3 regions of the Herbaspirillum sp. GW822-FHT03A08 genome follow, and region 1 is predicted to be linked to each of the others. Evidence: riboswitches for the same ligand, from Rfam matches in the RefSeq annotation. Region 1 holds a riboswitch; each other region holds the start of a gene.

The links. A riboswitch is a leader RNA that binds a small molecule or an ion and turns the genes downstream of it on or off. The one in region 1 is predicted to bind cobalamin.
Region 2: another riboswitch for cobalamin. It lies ahead of AC1RN6_RS05985 (TonB-dependent receptor); the one in region 1 lies ahead of AC1RN6_RS17550 (CbtB domain-containing protein).
Region 3: another riboswitch for cobalamin. It lies ahead of AC1RN6_RS01145 (TonB-dependent receptor family protein); the one in region 1 lies ahead of AC1RN6_RS17550 (CbtB domain-containing protein).

What each region holds. Positions count from the first base shown of each region.
Region 1 is NZ_JBXANR010000005.1:299,970-305,739, forward strand. Features, by position in the region: gene AC1RN6_RS17530 (cation:proton antiporter) at 1-704, shown strand, start outside; gene AC1RN6_RS17535 (methyl-accepting chemotaxis protein) at 922-2,592, shown strand; gene AC1RN6_RS17540 (hypothetical protein) at 2,909-3,070, shown strand; gene AC1RN6_RS17545 (hypothetical protein) at 3,135-3,572, shown strand; cobalamin riboswitch at 3,773-4,039, shown strand; gene AC1RN6_RS17550 (CbtB domain-containing protein) at 4,216-4,425, shown strand; gene AC1RN6_RS17555 (CbtA family protein) at 4,454-5,194, shown strand; gene AC1RN6_RS17560 ((2Fe-2S) ferredoxin domain-containing protein) at 5,270-5,608, shown strand; gene AC1RN6_RS17565 (cobaltochelatase subunit CobN) at 5,601-5,770, shown strand, end outside.
Region 2 is NZ_JBXANR010000002.1:212,885-218,654, reverse strand. Features, by position in the region: gene AC1RN6_RS05995 (GGDEF domain-containing protein) at 1-576, shown strand, start outside; gene AC1RN6_RS05990 (ABC transporter substrate-binding protein) at 617-1,855, opposite strand; cobalamin riboswitch at 1,976-2,246, shown strand; gene AC1RN6_RS05985 (TonB-dependent receptor) at 2,509-4,704, shown strand; gene AC1RN6_RS05980 (ABC transporter substrate-binding protein) at 4,754-5,770, shown strand, end outside.
Region 3 is NZ_JBXANR010000001.1:222,382-228,151, forward strand. Features, by position in the region: gene AC1RN6_RS01135 (ABC transporter ATP-binding protein) at 1-509, opposite strand, end outside; gene AC1RN6_RS01140 (FecCD family ABC transporter permease) at 506-1,489, opposite strand; gene AC1RN6_RS01145 (TonB-dependent receptor family protein) at 1,510-3,459, opposite strand; cobalamin riboswitch at 3,521-3,824, opposite strand; gene AC1RN6_RS01150 (protein phosphatase CheZ) at 4,265-4,984, shown strand; gene AC1RN6_RS01155 (chemotaxis protein CheA) at 4,984-5,770, shown strand, end outside.

The sequences.
Region 1 (5,770 bases):
CGCTGTTCGGCTGGGCGATGTCGCGCCTGGTGCTGGTTGCGCGGCAGCGCTTTGGTCTGGCGTTGGGCATGGAAGAGTTCATGGCCATCGGCATCATCATGCTGTCCTATGGCGTGGCCGAGCTGGTGCACGGCATCGGTTTTCTGTCGGTGTTTGCCGCCGGCCTGGCGATGCGCCAGGTGGAGTCTGCCAGCAGCGGCAACAAACCTGCCGGAGAGTTGATCGCGGCAGCGGAGGACAGCGGCAAGTCAGCCGCCGCCGTTCACCCCGAACAGGCGCCGGTCTATCTGACCGAGACGGTCCTCGGCTTCAACCAGCAACTCGAGCATTTTGCGGAATTCTTCATGGTGCTGTTGATGGGGATCCTGCTGTCAGAATTCGGCATCTCAGGCGAGGGCGTCCTGATCGCAGGATTGCTGTTCTTCGTGATCAGACCGATCGCCGTCGGGCTTGGCTTGCTGGGCTCTGATACCGAAACCTCGCACCGCTGGCTGATCGCCTGGTTCGGCATCCGCGGCGTAGGTTCGTTGTATTACCTGTGCTTTGTTCTGCAGTTCTGGCACGACAAGCTCAATGTGCGCATCGCGCAAGACGTGCTGACGGTACTGGCTTTGTCGGTGCTGCTCCATGGCATTTCCTCGGCGCCGCTGATGCATTTGTACTGGCGTAAACGAGTGGAATCCGGTGCCGAGCCCAAATCTTGAAGTAATAAAACTACATTTACTACATCGACATTTTTTACTTTGTATCGGCCGCCCTCTCGATAAAAATCAAGTATTCCGCCTGAAAAAGCTAGAAGCAAATCCATCTCTGTGCCAGAATAATTAAAAAATATAGTAAAACTACATAAAATCAGTCTCGTCGAATTGTCTTTGGCGCAATTTCATGCAATCGGCGACGCTGCACAGAACAGGAGACTTCATGAATTTTTCCCGCCTTCGGATCGGGCAGCGCTTGTCGCTGTGCTTTGGCGTCATATTGCTATTGATGGCGGCGGTGACCGCATTGGCAGGCTTCTCCGCGCATCGTGCTCAGCAACAGCTGGCGGCCGCGCTCAGCCATACCAACGGCAAATCCGAGATTGCGGCGCTGATGCGGCAGAGCCTGTTCCGTCAGGGACAAGCCGCGCGCAATGTGGCGACGCTGACGGACCTCAATGCCATGCAAAAAGAGATGGCGCGCATCGGAGTGGAGCGCAAGACCTATCGCGTCAATCAGGCCGCCTTGCTTAAAAGCGGCGTGAGTGCGGAAGAGCAGGCCATCATCAACGACATGGATGGTCTTGATCGCCGCAGCGAACCGTTCATCAAGCAGGCGGAGGAATTCGTTGCCGGCTTTAATGCCGGGCAGGCGACCAAATTGCTCAATGCCGAAGTTGCGCCGCTGCAAAATCAGTGGCTGGAAGCCATCGACAAATTGGTCAAGCTGGAGCAGAGCCAGATTCAGAGCGATCTGGATGACTTCGCTGCCAGCGGCAGGCAGACCACCATGGCGACCATTGTGATTTGCGGCGTCGCCATGCTGTTGGCCGTGCTGGTGGCGTGGCGTCTTAACCGCAGCATCACGCGTCCGCTGAATGATGCCGTGGATCTCGCCAGCCGCGTTGCAGCGGGCGATCTCACTGCCCATATCGCCGAAGGCGGCCGGGACGAAACAGGACAGTTGCTTGCTGCTTTGGGCCGCATGAATCAGAGTCTGCTGCAAACCGTCAGCGAAGTGCGCAACGGCACGCAAAGCATCTTCCGCGTCTCGCAGCAAAACGCCGCCGGCAATACTGATCTGGCGGCACGTACCGAAGCGCAGGCCGGTTCGCTGCAGCAAACCGCCGGCGCCATGGCGGAACTGACCGGCATCGTCAGTCGCAACGCATTGCAGATCGGCGAAGCCAATCGTCTCGCGCAATCGGCTGCCGGCGTGGCTTCGCGCGGCGGCGACATCGTGTCGTCCGTGGTCGGCACCATGACCGCGATCAAGGATAGCTCGCGCAAGGTGGTGGACATCATTTCCGTGATCGACGGCATCGCTTTCCAGACCAATATCCTGGCGCTGAATGCAGCGGTGGAAGCGGCGAGGGCGGGCGAGACAGGGCGCGGTTTTGCCGTGGTGGCGACAGAGGTTCGCCATCTTGCCATGCGCAGCGCCGCTGCCGCCAAGGAAATCAAAGTGCTGATCGGCGACTCTGTCGAGCGCATCGATGCCGGCAGCCGCCAGGTCGACGACGCCGGCCAGACCATGCGCGAGATCGTTGACTCGGTTGAGCACGTGGTCGGCATCATGGATGAAATTGCCGCCGCCAGCGACGCGCAGAGTCACGGCATCGCCGATCTCAATCAGGCCATTACGCAAATCGATGCCGTCACGCGCACCAACGCAACGCTGGTGGCGCAGGCGGCGGTGGCGACAGCCGATATGCAGGAACAGGCGCACAAGCTGTGGGATGCCGTCAGTGCCTTCCGGGTTGGCGAAGAGCCGGCTGATCTGCATGAGAATTTGCATGGCATGCCAACTGAGTTGAACGCTTTGCCGGCGGCCGGCGCCGTATCGGCTTTGCACAGCAGGGAGATACCGATGATAGCGCCCGCTCTTGCCTGATCGATCTCCTCGGCATCCCCTTGTCACCCTTACGCCGGATCAACCCGCTGCCTACGCGTAAGAGTTGATGAAGCCCGAAAAAGTGTTTGTCCTATACGCAGCACGTGCCTGAGCGCGTAGCCTGATGTTGTGTCGCCGCTCGTCGACGGTTCGTCGGCGTTGTTCGTGCTTCATTACGTTACTGTACGCATCGCTGCATCAGAAAGGACATAACATGCATAAGCCACAAGATATCCCACCCGTTGAAGTGCCGCCGCTCGATCCGACGCCGCAGCAGGATCCGATTCCCCACCAGAATCCGCTGTGAGGAGCGCGCATGCATACACCGCAAGACATCCCGCCGACCGCGCCACCGCCGCCGAAGGATATTCCGCCGGATGAATACAACCCGGTGCAGGATCCGCCGCTCAATCCGAGCGAACCGGGCATTCCCGACACGGATCCCGCCGAGCCGCCGTTGAAGATGTCCGGTGGGTGATTCCGGAACTGGTTTCACCCCTGTTTTACCCGCGTAGTTTTACCCGATTTAACGAGGAATAATCATGGCTACCAGCACACTCGATCTTGACGTATTGCCGATCTCGGATCGCGAGCTCAGCAAAGGTCACGACAACCACGCACTAGGCCCCAGCGACACATCCGACAGCGGCAGCGACATGACGAATATCGCCACCGAAGGAGACAGCGATTCCACCGGCACCGGCGAACGCGCCTCGGTTGAGCGTGGCAGCCGCGACCGCGCACCTGAAACGCCCGAGTCGGTCGAGCAGGTGGCGAGCGACAATGAAGGCGGCGAGGATATCGTCGCTGCGGACGAGCGCGAGCTTGAAAAGCAGACGGATAGTGTCAAAGACGCCAAAAAGGTCAAGCGCGACCGTGATCTGGACGATGCGCTGGAAGATACTTTTCCGGCCAGCGACCCGATCAATCTGACGCCGGAGCCGCCTAAAAAGGTCGCAAAAGGCCCTAATTCCAACTAATCGCCCGGCTAAATCCATAGCTCATTGCTATTTGATCGCCAGCGAATCCTCTGGGACTGCGCATTGACCCCGTCGCGGGTCTTGCGCATCCCGTCCCCGAAGCCTGGTTTTATGCCGATTCCAAGCCGGCTGCAGGCTGGTTTAGACATTGTTTCAGCGCCTCTTCCGGTTGCCAGAATCCCTCCACACACCTATACTGCCGGGGTAGCATTGCCTTGGGTATCCGGCGTATTTTCTTTCGCCGGATTTAATCGGGAAGCCGGTGCGTTCATCCAGATCATCTCTCTGGAAACCATTCCGGCGCTGCCCCCGCAACGGTAAGCGAATCAGCGAATCTGCATCCAGCCACTGTGCATGAAGTGTTTTATCGACACGGCATGGGAAGGCGCAAATTCCGGTTCCGGTCAGATCATTCTCGCCGCGAACCCTTCGCAAGCCCGGAGACCGGCCCTCGGTATACGACTTGTTTTGCATCGCGGAGGGCGATCGACGGACTGCTTCCCGGATTGCGTGATTTTTCTGCACCCCGCGTCGTTTCCTCATTTTCCTTCGTGACGTTTCCGTTATTTCCGTTATGTGCGCTGTTGCAGTCTTGTCAGCGCCATTACCGGTTTGGCTTCAACGCTTATTCGAAGGAAAACACATGGCTCTCACCACCGGCGCATCCGCCAACGACACCAGCACCATCGATTCCTCCACCGGTTCCAGCGTATGGCGCGATCGCATTTTGCCGGGCATTGCCGCGCTAGTGCTGGGTGCAGGCCTGATCTACGCCGCCGGTTTTGCTTCGGCGGTGGAACTGCACAACGCCGCGCATGACGGCCGCCATTCGGCAGGTTTTCCTTGCCACTAAGAAGAATATTCCGCGGAACAATTGAATGATGAATCTCGCAGTATTGCGGCGGATTGCCTCCACCGTCCTCTTGGCTGGCGCTTGTGCCGGCGTCTTGCTGACTGGTGTGCAGCAGTTGCAAGTCTCCAAAATCATCCTCCAGGCGGAGGTCTACGAAGAAGCGGCTGCGGCCAAGGCTCATGAACAGGCGCACGAGCAAGCCCATGCCGCGGCAACGCCTGCCGCCGGTGCACCTGCAGAAGCGCACGAGCACGAACATGAAGGTGAAGAGTGGGAGCCGGCCAACGGTTTCGAACGCACCGCCTATACCGTGCTGGCCAATATCAGCATGGCAATTGGTTTCGGCCTGTTCCTCGCCGCCGCGATCGTGATGACTGGCAAGCAGGTGACATGGCGTTCCGGTTTGGTGTGGGGCGTGGCAGGTTATCTGGTGTTCTTCGTGGCGCCGTCGCTGGGACTGCCGCCTGAAGTTCCGGGCACCGTGGCTGCGCCGCTGCATGCGCGTCAATTGTGGTGGGTCATGACAGCTGGCATGACCGCAGCCGGACTGGGACTTGGTGTGTATGCGCGTCACTGGGCGCTGAAGTTGCTGGGCGTGGCGCTGCTGATCGTGCCGCATCTCATCGGTGCGCCGCATCCGGCCGTGCATGGCAGCGCCGCGCCGGAAGAACTGGCGCAGGCATTCATCCACGCGACAGCCTTGGCCAATGGCTTGTTCTGGCTGACGCTGGGTGGGCTGACCGGTTACTTTTATAAAAAATTCGCCTGAGTTCCGGGCTGGAATTGTTAATGCCGATCCGGCCCTTGCGGGCCGGATCGGCATTTTAGCCAGTAAAGAAATGCTATGAGAACCCACCACCGGCACGTCCTGATGTGCACCGGCCCACGCTGCACCGAAAACGGCGTGCTGGCCGAAGCCATGTTCGCCGTCCTCGGCGAGCAGATCGATGCGCGTCCAGAACTGCGCGTCAAGCGCACCCGCACGCATTGCATGGTGGCCTGCAAGGCGCAGGCGCCGGTAGTGGTGGTGTATCCCGAAGGCGTCTGGTACCGCTGCGAGGATGCAGCCGCGATTGAACGCGTGGTGGCCGAGCATCTCGAAGGCGGCCAGGAAGTCACTGATCTGATTTTTCACCGCCTCGGCAGCGGCGACGTCAATCCCGAGGAGCCGGAAAATGTCTGACCAGGCAACACAATCCGTCGCCACACCATTCGCGCCATCTGCACGGATTGCGGTGCTGACGCATGCCTCCACCGATCTCGCCATTCTTCATCACGCGTTGACGCAATTGCCGGAAGACTTTCCAGCGACGATAGGTGTCAATCTGCAAGGCGTGGAAAACGA
Region 2 (5,770 bases), on a different contig from region 1:
ATGCTGTCCAAGGTTGAACACGCGCTGCATCACGACCACCTCACCGGCGCTTTGTCGCGCATGCGATTCGAGAGCGGTGCGCGCGATGCGCTCGCGGCCGCGCGACCGGCTCGTCCGCTGAGCCTGCTGCTGATCGACCTGGATCATTTCAAACGCATCAACGACAGCTACGGCCACGCCGGCGGCGATGAAGTGCTGCGTGCATTCGTGACGATGGTGCGCGGTGTCATGCGCAGCGACGATACGCTGGGACGACTGGGGGGAGAAGAGTTCGGATTGCTGTTGCCGGCGACGCCGCTGACGGACGCTGCGCGCATTGCGGAAACCTTGCGCCTGCAAGCAGAGCAGCACGTGGTGAGCGGCGATTTCGGCAGTTGCCGTTACAGCATCAGCATCGGCCTCGCCACGGCGATCCGCGAAGAAACCCTGGACCGCCTTAGCGCGCGCGCCGACCGCGCGCTCTACATCGCCAAGAACAGCGGACGCAACCGGATTTCGTCAGGGGAAAAGTCCTTGCCGGCGAACGACGGCAAGCACGTCGATAATAGCATCGACAGAAGCGGGGCGCAGGCCTGACGCAAGCGCTGCGTCATCCCGCGCCCCAGTCATGCATTGATCAATCCGCTGCGCGCAGCTTCTTCACTTCTGCATCCGACGGCTGCAGGCTGGCGCCGTCGACATACACGAAGCTGCTCATGATGCCCTTGCCGTCCTTGACGCCGGTACGGCCGACGAAAGCGCCCAGCGTGGACTGGTGATCCTGCGCGCGGTAGGTGATCGTCGCCACCGGCGTCTCTACCTTCAGACCCGAAAACGCCGCCGCCAGCTTGTCGGAATCGGCGCTTCCCGCTTTCTTCAAACCCGCCGCGATCGACATCAGCGCGCTATAACCGACCAGTGATCCGTTGCGCGGATAGTCGTTGTATTTCTTGCGATAGGCGTCAACGAATTTCTTATGCTCCGGCGTGTTGATGGCGTACCAGGGATAGCCGGTGACCAGCCAGTTGCTCGGCGCTTCGGCGCGCAGCGGATCGAGGTATTCCGGCTCCCCCGACAGCATCGACACCACTTCGCGGCCGTCAAACAAACCGCGCGTATTGCCATCGCGCACAAACTTGCCGAGGTCGGTGGCGAACAGCACGTTGAAGATCGCATCCGGCTTGGCATCGGCCAATGCCTGCGTCACCGCGCCGGCGTCGATCTTGCCCAGCGGCGTGGCCTGTTCGGCGACGAATTCGATGTCCGGCTGCGCCGCCTTCATCAGCGTCTTGAAGCTGGCGACGGCGGACTGGCCGTATTCATAATTGGGATAGACGATGGCCCAGCGCTTCTTCTTGAGCCTGGCCGCATCCTTCACCAGCGACGCCACCAGCATGTATGTCGAGGGACGCAAACGATAGGTATATTTGTTGCCGTTATGCCAGACTATCTTGTCGGTCAGCGGTTCGGCCGCAAGGAAAAAAATCTTGCGCTGCTTGGCATAGTCGGTCAGCGCCAGGCCGGTATTGGAGAGAAAGCCGCCGAACAGCAGCGACACCTGCTCGCGCTTGACCAGCTCTTCCGCCACGCGCACCGAATCGCCCGGATTGCCGTTGTCGTCGCGCGAAATCACTTCCAGCTTCTTGCCGAGCACGCCGCCGCTGCCGTTGATTTCTTCCAGCGCCATTTCCCAGCCCTGACGGTACGGTTCAAGGAAAGCAGGCTGCGCCTTGTAGCTGTTGATTTCGCCGATCTTGATGGTGGTTTGCGCCGAAGCGCTGGCGGAAAAACTGCCGGCGCCGAAAGCAACGGCCGCCGCAGCGATGGAGAACTGCAATGAATAACTGAAATAGTTGAGGCGATTGCGCGAAGTCATGATGTCCTTCCCTGTAAAGACGACAAGTATAGCGAGCGTCGGCAAAAAGCACATGAAACCGGCATTACCGCCAATCCGACACTATCGGGATGGCGCGATTGCGAGAACCCACCCGCGCAAGTATCATGGCGGAGTTTTGGTGCTCGCAATCAGATTCCTTGATTGCAGTTAAACGGGAAACACGCGCTGCAGTCCGGTAACTATCCGATGACTCGATGACTGCAGCGGCAAACGTGTGCTGTCCCCGCAACGGTAAAACAGGCGCCGTGCAGGATGTTGCTGCATGGCAGGTTGTCTCCATAGTCCACTGTGCCGCTTGATGTTTCAGGCATGGGAAGGCGAGGCGATCGGTTCTGTTAGCCCGGATACCGGCCAGAACGGATGGAAGCGAGCGACCGGGGTATGTCGTGAACTGCGAAGCACTGCACACGACTACCGCATCTGAAATCCGCTGCACCGCACCCTCCGGCTCTTGCCCAAGGCGACCGGTTCGTTGCGTTTGTCACGCCCGATGTCCGTCCGCAAGTCTTCGCTTTTCACTCTTACTCTTGTTTGCCAGCTTCCTTTGATCACAGCGCGCGGGGATGCGCGCCGTACAAAAACAGAGCGCCATCACGCAACGCGGACATGGCGCTCATCAAAGGGAAGGTCACATGAAACACTCTGCATCACTATGCGCGGGCAAACTGCGCCACTTGTTCAATTTGCCGCGTCTGTCGTATGCCGTCGCCGGCACCTTCGGCACGCTCGCCGCACTCGATGCCGCATCCGCGGCGGCGCAAACGGCCGAAAAAGCATCCTTGCCGGAGATCACCGTCTCGGCGCCCGACAATAGCAGCACGCTTAAAACGCCATCGACCGCCGGCGGCCGCCTCAACCTGACGCCGCTGGAAACGCCTGCCAGCGTCGCCGTCATCATGGGCGACACGATCCGCGAACGCGGCTATCAGACCCTGCTCGACGCCGAAACGCGCGCGCCCGGCATCACCTCGGTGCCGTTCTCCGGCAACGGCAACAACTCGCTGTCGGCACGCGGTTTCTACGGCCCGAATTCGATTTCGCAGCTGTACGACGGCTTGCAGCTGTATAACGCCGGCGGCGTGGTGACCTTCCCGACCGATCCGTGGAATGTCGAACGCGTGGAATTCCTCAATGGCCCGGCATCGGTGCTGTACGGCACCGGCTTCGTCGGCGGCGCGGTCAACGTGGTGCCCAAGCGGCCCGATCTGAAACAGCAGTCCAACGAAGTGCAATTTTCGGCCGGCTCGTTCGGCACCTATCGCAAGGCCTTCGACAGCACCGGCCCGCTCAGCGACACGCTGGCGTATCGCCTCGACGTCAGCCATATCAATTCCGACGGCTGGATGGACCGCGGCCGCAGCGACAGCCTGACCGTCTCCGGCTCGCTGCTGTGGAAGGCCACCCGCGACCTGACGCTGACGCTGGCCAACGACTACGCCGACATCCATCCCGGCAGCTACGAAGGCACGCCCATCGTCAACGGCGCCATCGTGCCGGGCACCCGCTTCAAGAACTACAACGTCGACGACGCCCAGGTGCGCTTCACCGAAAACCGCACCTATCTGCGCGCCCGCTACGAGCTCAGCGACAAGGTCGTACTCAATAACGACATCTACCTGATCAAGCACGACCGCCGCTACAAGGAAACCTATACCTACACGTACAACCCGGCCACCGGCAACGTGGCGCGCTCCAACTACCGCGACATCGTCGGCGCGCAGACGCAATACGGCGATCACGGCTATGCCACCATCGACAGCGAACTGTTCGGCAACAAGAACCAGCTGGTGGTCGGCTTCGACTTCAACCGCTCGCTGTACGACCGCAACGACAACACCAACACTTCCGGCAACTTCGCCGGATCGAGCACGGTCAATGCGCTCAACTTCAATCCGGGCGTCTTCTCGCAAGGCAACTCACCGTCTATCCGCGCCCTGTATCGCGTCACGGTCGATCAGGCCGGCCTGTTCCTCCAAGACCGCTATCAACTGAGCAAGCAATGGGCCGTCACCGGCGGTCTGCGCGGCGACAACTATCAGACCAAGCGCGATGATTTCATTACGCTGACCAGCGCCAACGGCAATCAGAATGCGATATCGTGGAATACCGGCGTGGTCTTCACACCTGTCGCCGACACCTCGCTTTATGCGCAATACGCCGTCGCCTCGGATCCGGTCACGTCGCTGGCGAGCATCAGCGCGTCGCAAATGCAGTATGGCGTTTCCAAGGGCAAGCAGGCTGAAGTCGGCGTCAAGCAAGCCTTGTGGAACGGCCGCGTGGAGTGGACGCTGGCGGCTTACCGCATCATCAAGAACAACCTGCTGGCGCCGAACATCAACAACGTGTCGATTTCCGATACGGTCGGCCAGCAGTCCTCACGCGGTCTGGAAGGCTCGCTGACTTTCAAGGTGAACGACGACTGGCGCGTGGAAGCCAATGCGTCGGTGCTGCAGGCGCGCTTTGACAACTTCACCGCCTCGGTCGGCGGCAAAGCGACTTCGCTGGCGGGATATCGTCCGCAGTTCGTGCCGAAGCGCACCGGCAATCTGTTCGTGCTGTGGAACGTCACGCCGCAATGGGAAGCTCGCACCGGCGCCCATTATGTCAGCGACCGCTACTCGGACAATACCGATCAGTCGCGTCTGCCGGCCTACACCGTGCTCGACGCCGGCCTGGCGTGGAAGGTGTCGCCGAAGCTGAAGTTCGACTTCCGCATCGACAACCTCGCCGACAAAGTCTACGCAGCATCGACCTATGCCGGCACGGCGACCCAGTGGATCCTGGGTGCACCGCGCACTTACACCATGACCATGAACTATGCGTTCTGATCGCATTGATCAATTGATACGTGGACAACAACTGCGGGGGCTGCGGTCCTTGCAGTTGTTTCTCCTATTCATATTGCTGACGTGGGCGACGCTGAGTTACGCGCAAGCAGATCGCCACAGTCTCACCTTCCATGACGATGTCGGCCGTGAACTGACACTCAAGACACCGCTGAAACGCGTCGTCGTCTTCAACCGCTACACCACGGAATTCGTGCGCGCCGTCGCCGGCATGCAGCCGGTGGTCGGCGTCGACATCGACTCCGCGCGCAGCCACAGCTACTGGCCGACGGTGACGCCGGCCATGCTGGCGGGTCAGGGCCAGACCAGCCCCAACTACGAAGCCATCGTCGCGATGCAGCCGGACGCGGTCTTTTTCCCGCGCAACAGTGACTGGCAAAAGGCGGCCACCGTGCTTGGCCGCTTCGGCATCCCTGTGGTAGTGGTCACCGCCTGGGACGTGCTCAAGCACGAAGAAAACGTCACGCTGTTCGGTAAGCTGTTCGAGCAGCCGCAACGCGCGGCCAAACTCAACGCCTTCTATCGCCACTACCGCGACCTGCTGGCGCAACGTTTGCAGAACCTGCCGATGGCGCAGCGCAAGCGCGTCTACATCGAAGAAGTCGGTGCCTACAAGACGCTGCTCAAAGGCTCAGGCTGGCATGACATGGTGGAGATCGGCGGCGGCATCAATGTCTTCGGCGATGTTCGCATTCTGAATCAATCCTCGGCGCGCGGCAGCGTGCAAGGCTTCAGCGTCGATCCCGAAGAAATCATCGCGCGCCGTCCCGATGTCATCGTGAAACTGGAGCCGGGACAGTACGAACCGCACGGCCGCGCGTTCTCTTCGCAAGTGCTGGAGGCCGTCGCTGCACGTCCCGGTTTCGACCGCTTGCCGGCGGTGCGCAATGGGCAGGTTTATCACATTAGCTATTACCTGGCCGGTGGCTGTTCCAAGATCATCGGCGCACTGCAAATCGCCAAGTGGCTGTACCCGGATCGCTTCAAGGACGTCGACCCCGATCAGGTGATGCGCACGTGGCTGGAGGACTTCCAGCAGGTGCCGGCG
Region 3 (5,770 bases), on a different contig from region 1:
AGAAGATAGAGCTGCGGCGCCTGCAACATCAGTGTCGCGATCGCCACACGCTGACGCTCACCTCCGGACAATCGAGCCACATCGGCATGAACGCCAGCCGCCATACCGAGCCGCCCCAACGCCGCCAGCGCAGCCTGCCGATCAGCATCATCAGGCCATCCCCAGCCGGGTCGATACGGATGCAAACCCGCCATCACGCTATCCATCACGCTGCATGAAAACGCATCGAACTGCTGCTGCGCCACCAATCCGCGCCATCGTGCAAGTTGTTGCGGCGACGACTTCGCAATCTCGCCTGAAGGGGAACAAACACGTCCCGCAGCGGGTTCAAGCAAACCTGCGATCGCATGCAGCAAAGTGCTTTTGCCAATGCCGTTCTTGCCCAGCACGCACCAGAACTGACCGGCGCGCACCTGCCAGCTGAAATCCGTCACCAGGCTCGTCTGACCGGCGTGCAGCGTCAGTTGATCGACGTGAAGCAGAACATTCGCCGTCATTTCGGAAATCATGCACGGCTCCTCGACAGCAGCCAGAGAAACAGCGGCACGCCGATCAGCGCAGTGATGACGCCGACCGGCAATTGCGTCGGCGCGACGACCGTGCGCGCAGCCAGGTCTGCCAGCGTCAATCCGCCGCCACCGGCCAGCGCCGCCGCCGGCAACAAGACGCGCTGGTCGTTGCCGATCAGCAGACGCAGACCATGCGGCACCACCAGCCCGACGAAGCCGATCGTGCCGGCCATCGTGACCGCAGCTGCCGTTGCCAGCGATGCTGCGCACAGCGTCGCCACGCGCAAACGCACCACAGGAACTCCCAGCAACTGTGCAAAACTCTCGCCGCGCGCCAGCAAATTCAGGCGCGGCGCATTCCATATTGACCACAGCAAAACCGCAAAGGCGATGACGGCGGCAATCGGCAAGAACCGGCTGTCCTCCAGATCGCCCATGAGCCAGAACACCATGCCGCGCAATTGCGTCTCCGCCGCCAGCGTCAGCACCAGTGTGATGACTGCGCCAAAACCTGCCGCCAGCATCACACCCGTCAGAAGCAATCGATGACCGGCGGCCATCGGCGACAACGGCAAGCGGCGCAGAGATTTTCCGACCAGGCCGAACAACAGGACAACCGCCACGCCCGCCCCCAGCACCGCACCGACTGCCGCAATATTCTGACGCGGCAATCCGACGGAAGCCGCCAGCAGCATCGCCAGTAATGCGCCGGCGGCAGAGCCGCCCGAGACGCCAAGCACGTACGGTTCCGCCAACGGATTGCGCAACAGGACCTGCATCAACGCGCCGGCCATCGCCAACAAAGCACCAACGGTGAACGCCGTCAGCGCACGCGGCACACGCAATTGCAGCAGCAGGGCAACGTTGTCCGGATCGCCGCTCGGCCGCAGGCAACCGGTACTGCCGCAAAGGCCGGCGAGGATCAGCGCCAGCACGGCAAGCACTGTCAGGCAAATAAGCAGCAGGATGGCGCGGCGCATGAAGTCCTTAGAAGTCGACGTTAGAAGTCATAACGTGCGGTGAATTTTACTGTACGCCCACTGTCCGGATAGATGCCGCTGGCGCAACCGAAAGCCTGCGAGAAATAATCCTTGCCGGTCAGGTTGCTGCCTGTGAGCGCGAATTCCCACGCGCTTACGCGCACCGCATAGCGCGCATCGAAGGTCGTGTACGACGGCATGCGTGCGTTGCACGTGTTGCTGAAGTCGCTGCCATAACGTTGCGAATCGGCCCACAGGACGCCGACATTGGCGGTCTGATTGCCGTAGTTCCAGTTCAGGCGGGCGGACGCCGTATTCTTCGGCACCAGCACCATTTCCTTGCCGGCGTTCGGACCGCCGGTGAAGGTGGCGACGATATGCTGGAAGTTGGCTTTCAGGCTGAAATCCTGGTTCAGGCGCGCACTGGCTTCCAGCTCAACGCCCTGGCGTTTGGTCGGATCAAGGTTGACGTTGGCGCCGAACGCACCGGCGGTCGGATCGAAAAACAGTTCGTCCTTGAGACGATGGCGAAACCACTTGAGCGTGGCGTTGTTGTCTGCACCGCCAAGAGTCGCACCGAACTCCAGATCATGCGAAGTCTGCGGCTTGAGAACCTGCCCGGTTGCCAATGCGGTGAAACCATTCTCGTCGGCGGTCGGCAAACGATAGCTTTGCCCGGCCTTGCCGAAGACGCGCACGGAAGGAACGATCGCATGGCTTGCCTGCGCGTCCCAGGCATTGACGCCCTGCCCCTTGTCATAGCCGCCAATGACGCTCTTCTTGTCGAAGACTTCACGCCGCACGCCGAGTGCGATGCGCGTATTTCCGGCGATCTGCAATTCATCGCGCACATAGGCGGCGCGCGCCGTCTGAGAAGCATCGCTGCTGCCGTTGATATTGCCGATCTGCCATTCGGAATAATCGATGCCGGTGACCAGCTCATTTTTCAGCAACCGGTTTTCGGCAACGTGGCGCAGGCGTGGCGAGAATTGCATGGTGCGGCTATGCACTTCGGTGATGGCAGCGCCGCTATAGCTGGAACGCGAAATCTTCTCGCGATGAGAAAGCTCCGCTGCAACATCGAACGCGCCAGATTTGCGCTCCAGAAAAGCGGTAATGCGATCGCTGTCATAAGAACCGTAATCCTGCGGGTTGGCAGTCTGGCGAGGATTGGCGAGAAACTGCGCCATCGTCAGCGAACCCGGCAGTCCATAATCGGCGCGCGCCAGATCGACGCGCAAACCGAAGCGGCCTTCATTGGAGAACCATTGCGCCGTGCCGCTGAAATTTTCCTGGTTGCTGTAATTGTTGTCGCGATAGTTATCGGCGTGCTGTTTGCTGTACGCCGCATTGAGTGCAAAGCCGTCCCATCCCTTGGCGACGCTGGCGCGCCCGCTGCGCAAGCCGTAGCTGCCGACCTCACCAACCACAGTGCCATGCACGGCATCCGCCGCCGGCCGCTTGGTGATGATCTGTATCGTGCCGCCGGTGGCGCCATCGCCGTACAGCACACTGCTGCCGCCGCGCATGATCTCGATGCGCTCGACGCTGTCGATGGGCACCGATGACAGCAAAGCCGTCGATAGCTCATTCTCCGACAAGCGTACGCCATCAATCAGAATCACCATGTTCTGATCGCCGTTGCTGCCGAAACCGCGCATGTCGAGCGCATAGTCGCCAGGCCCTGCCAGGCTCTGACGGCCATACACGCCGCCGAGTTTGCGAATCGCCTCGTTGACGTTATTGATACCGGCGTTACGGATCTCCTCGGCGCCGATGACGGTCGCGCCCACCGGACTGAAGGCCGGATCATTCGGAAAGCGTGAAGCCGTCACCACAACCGGCGTCAGGCCCGGGGCGGTTGCAGTCTGGGTTGAGGTTTGTGCTGCAGCAGTTTGAACGGACAAAGCGGCCGAAGCCATGACAGCGGGACCGGCAACGGCGCGCCAGGATAAAGCGGAATGTTTCATGATCTATTTCTGATAAGCATCTCCGGCCCGCTTCCCCGCAAGCCGGATTGAATGTGAAGGCATGACCTTCCCCTGTCTGGCCGGTATCCGGGCTGCAAGCTGGCAAAAACTGGTCGAAAAAACAACGACCGCACCGACTGCCATGCCTTCCCATGCCTCCGGACATCAAACCAGGCCGGGCGAACACAGTGGCGAATCATGGCAGTTTGCTGTCGGATGCGACAGCGCTTGCTTACCGTTGCGGGGGCAGCGTACGTTCGCGGACAGACAATGAATCACTCGGCTCTCCGCGCCGTACTTCCCGTTTAACTCGCCGGACTGAGGGCGCAAATGCGCCGGCGAGCACCAAAACGGCGCAATTGTATGCGGCAACGCCACTCCCGGCAATCTGTTGTGACAAACGAAGCAGGCTTGCAGTAAGATTGTCTGCAAACCAACATCCTCGCCATAACGTCATTGAAATGGGGAATTTTCATCGCTTTTTCGCCGATGGAGCAGCTTGACAGGGCCTTATAATCCATTCAACAAATAGCGGGAGTCCGCCTCGACCGAGGCGTCACTCGGGGAAATCAGCAACAGTAAACATCGGTGCGGCAAGCAGAACCGGGCGGACGCGTGTCCTACAGGTTTTGTGTTCCCGGCCGATATCCATTGACGACATGTATTGCCTGAGCCATCTGTCAGAACAGGAGCTTCTATCACCGGACCATCTCGTCGAACCCCCATGTAATTCAGTTGTGAAAGATTGTCTGCATCTGCGGCAGAAGCAAATAACGCATCAAATTTGTATGGAGAAAAGAAGATCATGAGTGACGATGTTGATTTAGAGGCACTATTCGACGAGATTTCGGCGCAAACGCTGCCTGCCGCGACTGCAGCAGCAGAACCCGCCTCGTCCGCGAGCCCGGCTGCATCGCTGGAAGATCAGTCCGACAAACCCATGTACGAACGTCTGGGCGGCATCGTCCGTCTGCTGCATGACTCCATGCGCGAACTCGGTTACGACCGCTCGCTGTCGGATGTCGCATCGCAGATCGGCGACGCTCAGGGCCGCCTGGAACACGTCGCCACGCTGACCGAACAAGCCGCCAACAAGGTGCTCAACTCGATCGACGCCGGCATGCCAGCCCAGGACGCGCTAGCCAGCAAGGCCAAGGACATCGATGATCGCTGGGCACGCCTGTTCGCAGGTCAGATGACCATCGACGAATTCAAGAATCTGGCGAACGACTCCAAGAAATTCTCCACCGCCGTCATCGAAGCCACCGAGGTCGAAAAAGCCCGCATGCTCGAAATCATGATGGCGCAGGACTTCCAGGACATCACCGGCCAACTGATCAAGAAGATCGTCGGCATCACCGCCGTGGCCGAGCGCGAACTGGCGCAACTGCTGCGCGACAATGCGCCGCCGGAAGTCAAGGCTGCCATGGAAAAACCGGTAGAACTGCTCAACGGGCCCTCCTCTCCCGGCTCCGCCATGGTGCAAAATGATGTGGACGACTTACTCGATAGCCTGGGGTTCTAATGGATGACGAAATGCTCAAGGATTTTGTCGTTGAGGCTTTGGACCTCGCGACTAACGTTGAAGAGCATCTGCTGACTCTTGAACGGCATCCTGACGACCTGGAAATTCTCAACGCGGTTTTCCGTGCCTTCCACACCATCAAGGGTGGCGCCGGCTTCGTCAATTTGCCGGCCATGGTATCGGCCTGTCACTTGACGGAAAACCTGTTCGACGCCCTGCGTACCGGCAAAGCGCCGGTCACGCCGCTGGCGATCGAGGCTGCATTGCAGGCCAGCGGTTTTGTCGCCGACCAGCTCAATGAACTGTCCAACGGCGCCGATCCGGCCAGCCTGGCTTCCATGCCGCAAGACCTGGAAGACATTCTGACGCAAGCTATTGAAGGCAATGCTGCTCCGGTTGTCGCTGCAACACCTGCAGCGGCCCCGGTTGCCGCAGCACCGGCCGCAGCTGCATCTTCCTCCGCGATCTCGACGCCCTCCGCCAATGGCGGCGCCAGCGTTCTCGGCGCGGATGGTTCGCTCGACTGGAATGCCTTGTATCAGGCGGTTTCCGGCGGTGCGGGCGATGTCGCAGCAACAGCATCCGCGATTGCCGATGTACCTGCCGATGCTGCGCCTGAAGAAAGCGCAGCAGTCTCCAGCCATCCCAAATCGCTGCCGTCGGCCACGCCGAAACCAGCTGCTGCCCCAGCAGCTCCGGCGCGCCGCGCAACCGACAACCAGCCCGGTGGCGGCAAGGAAGAAAGCATCCGTATCGATGCCGGCAAGCTCGACGCGCTGCTGGAAG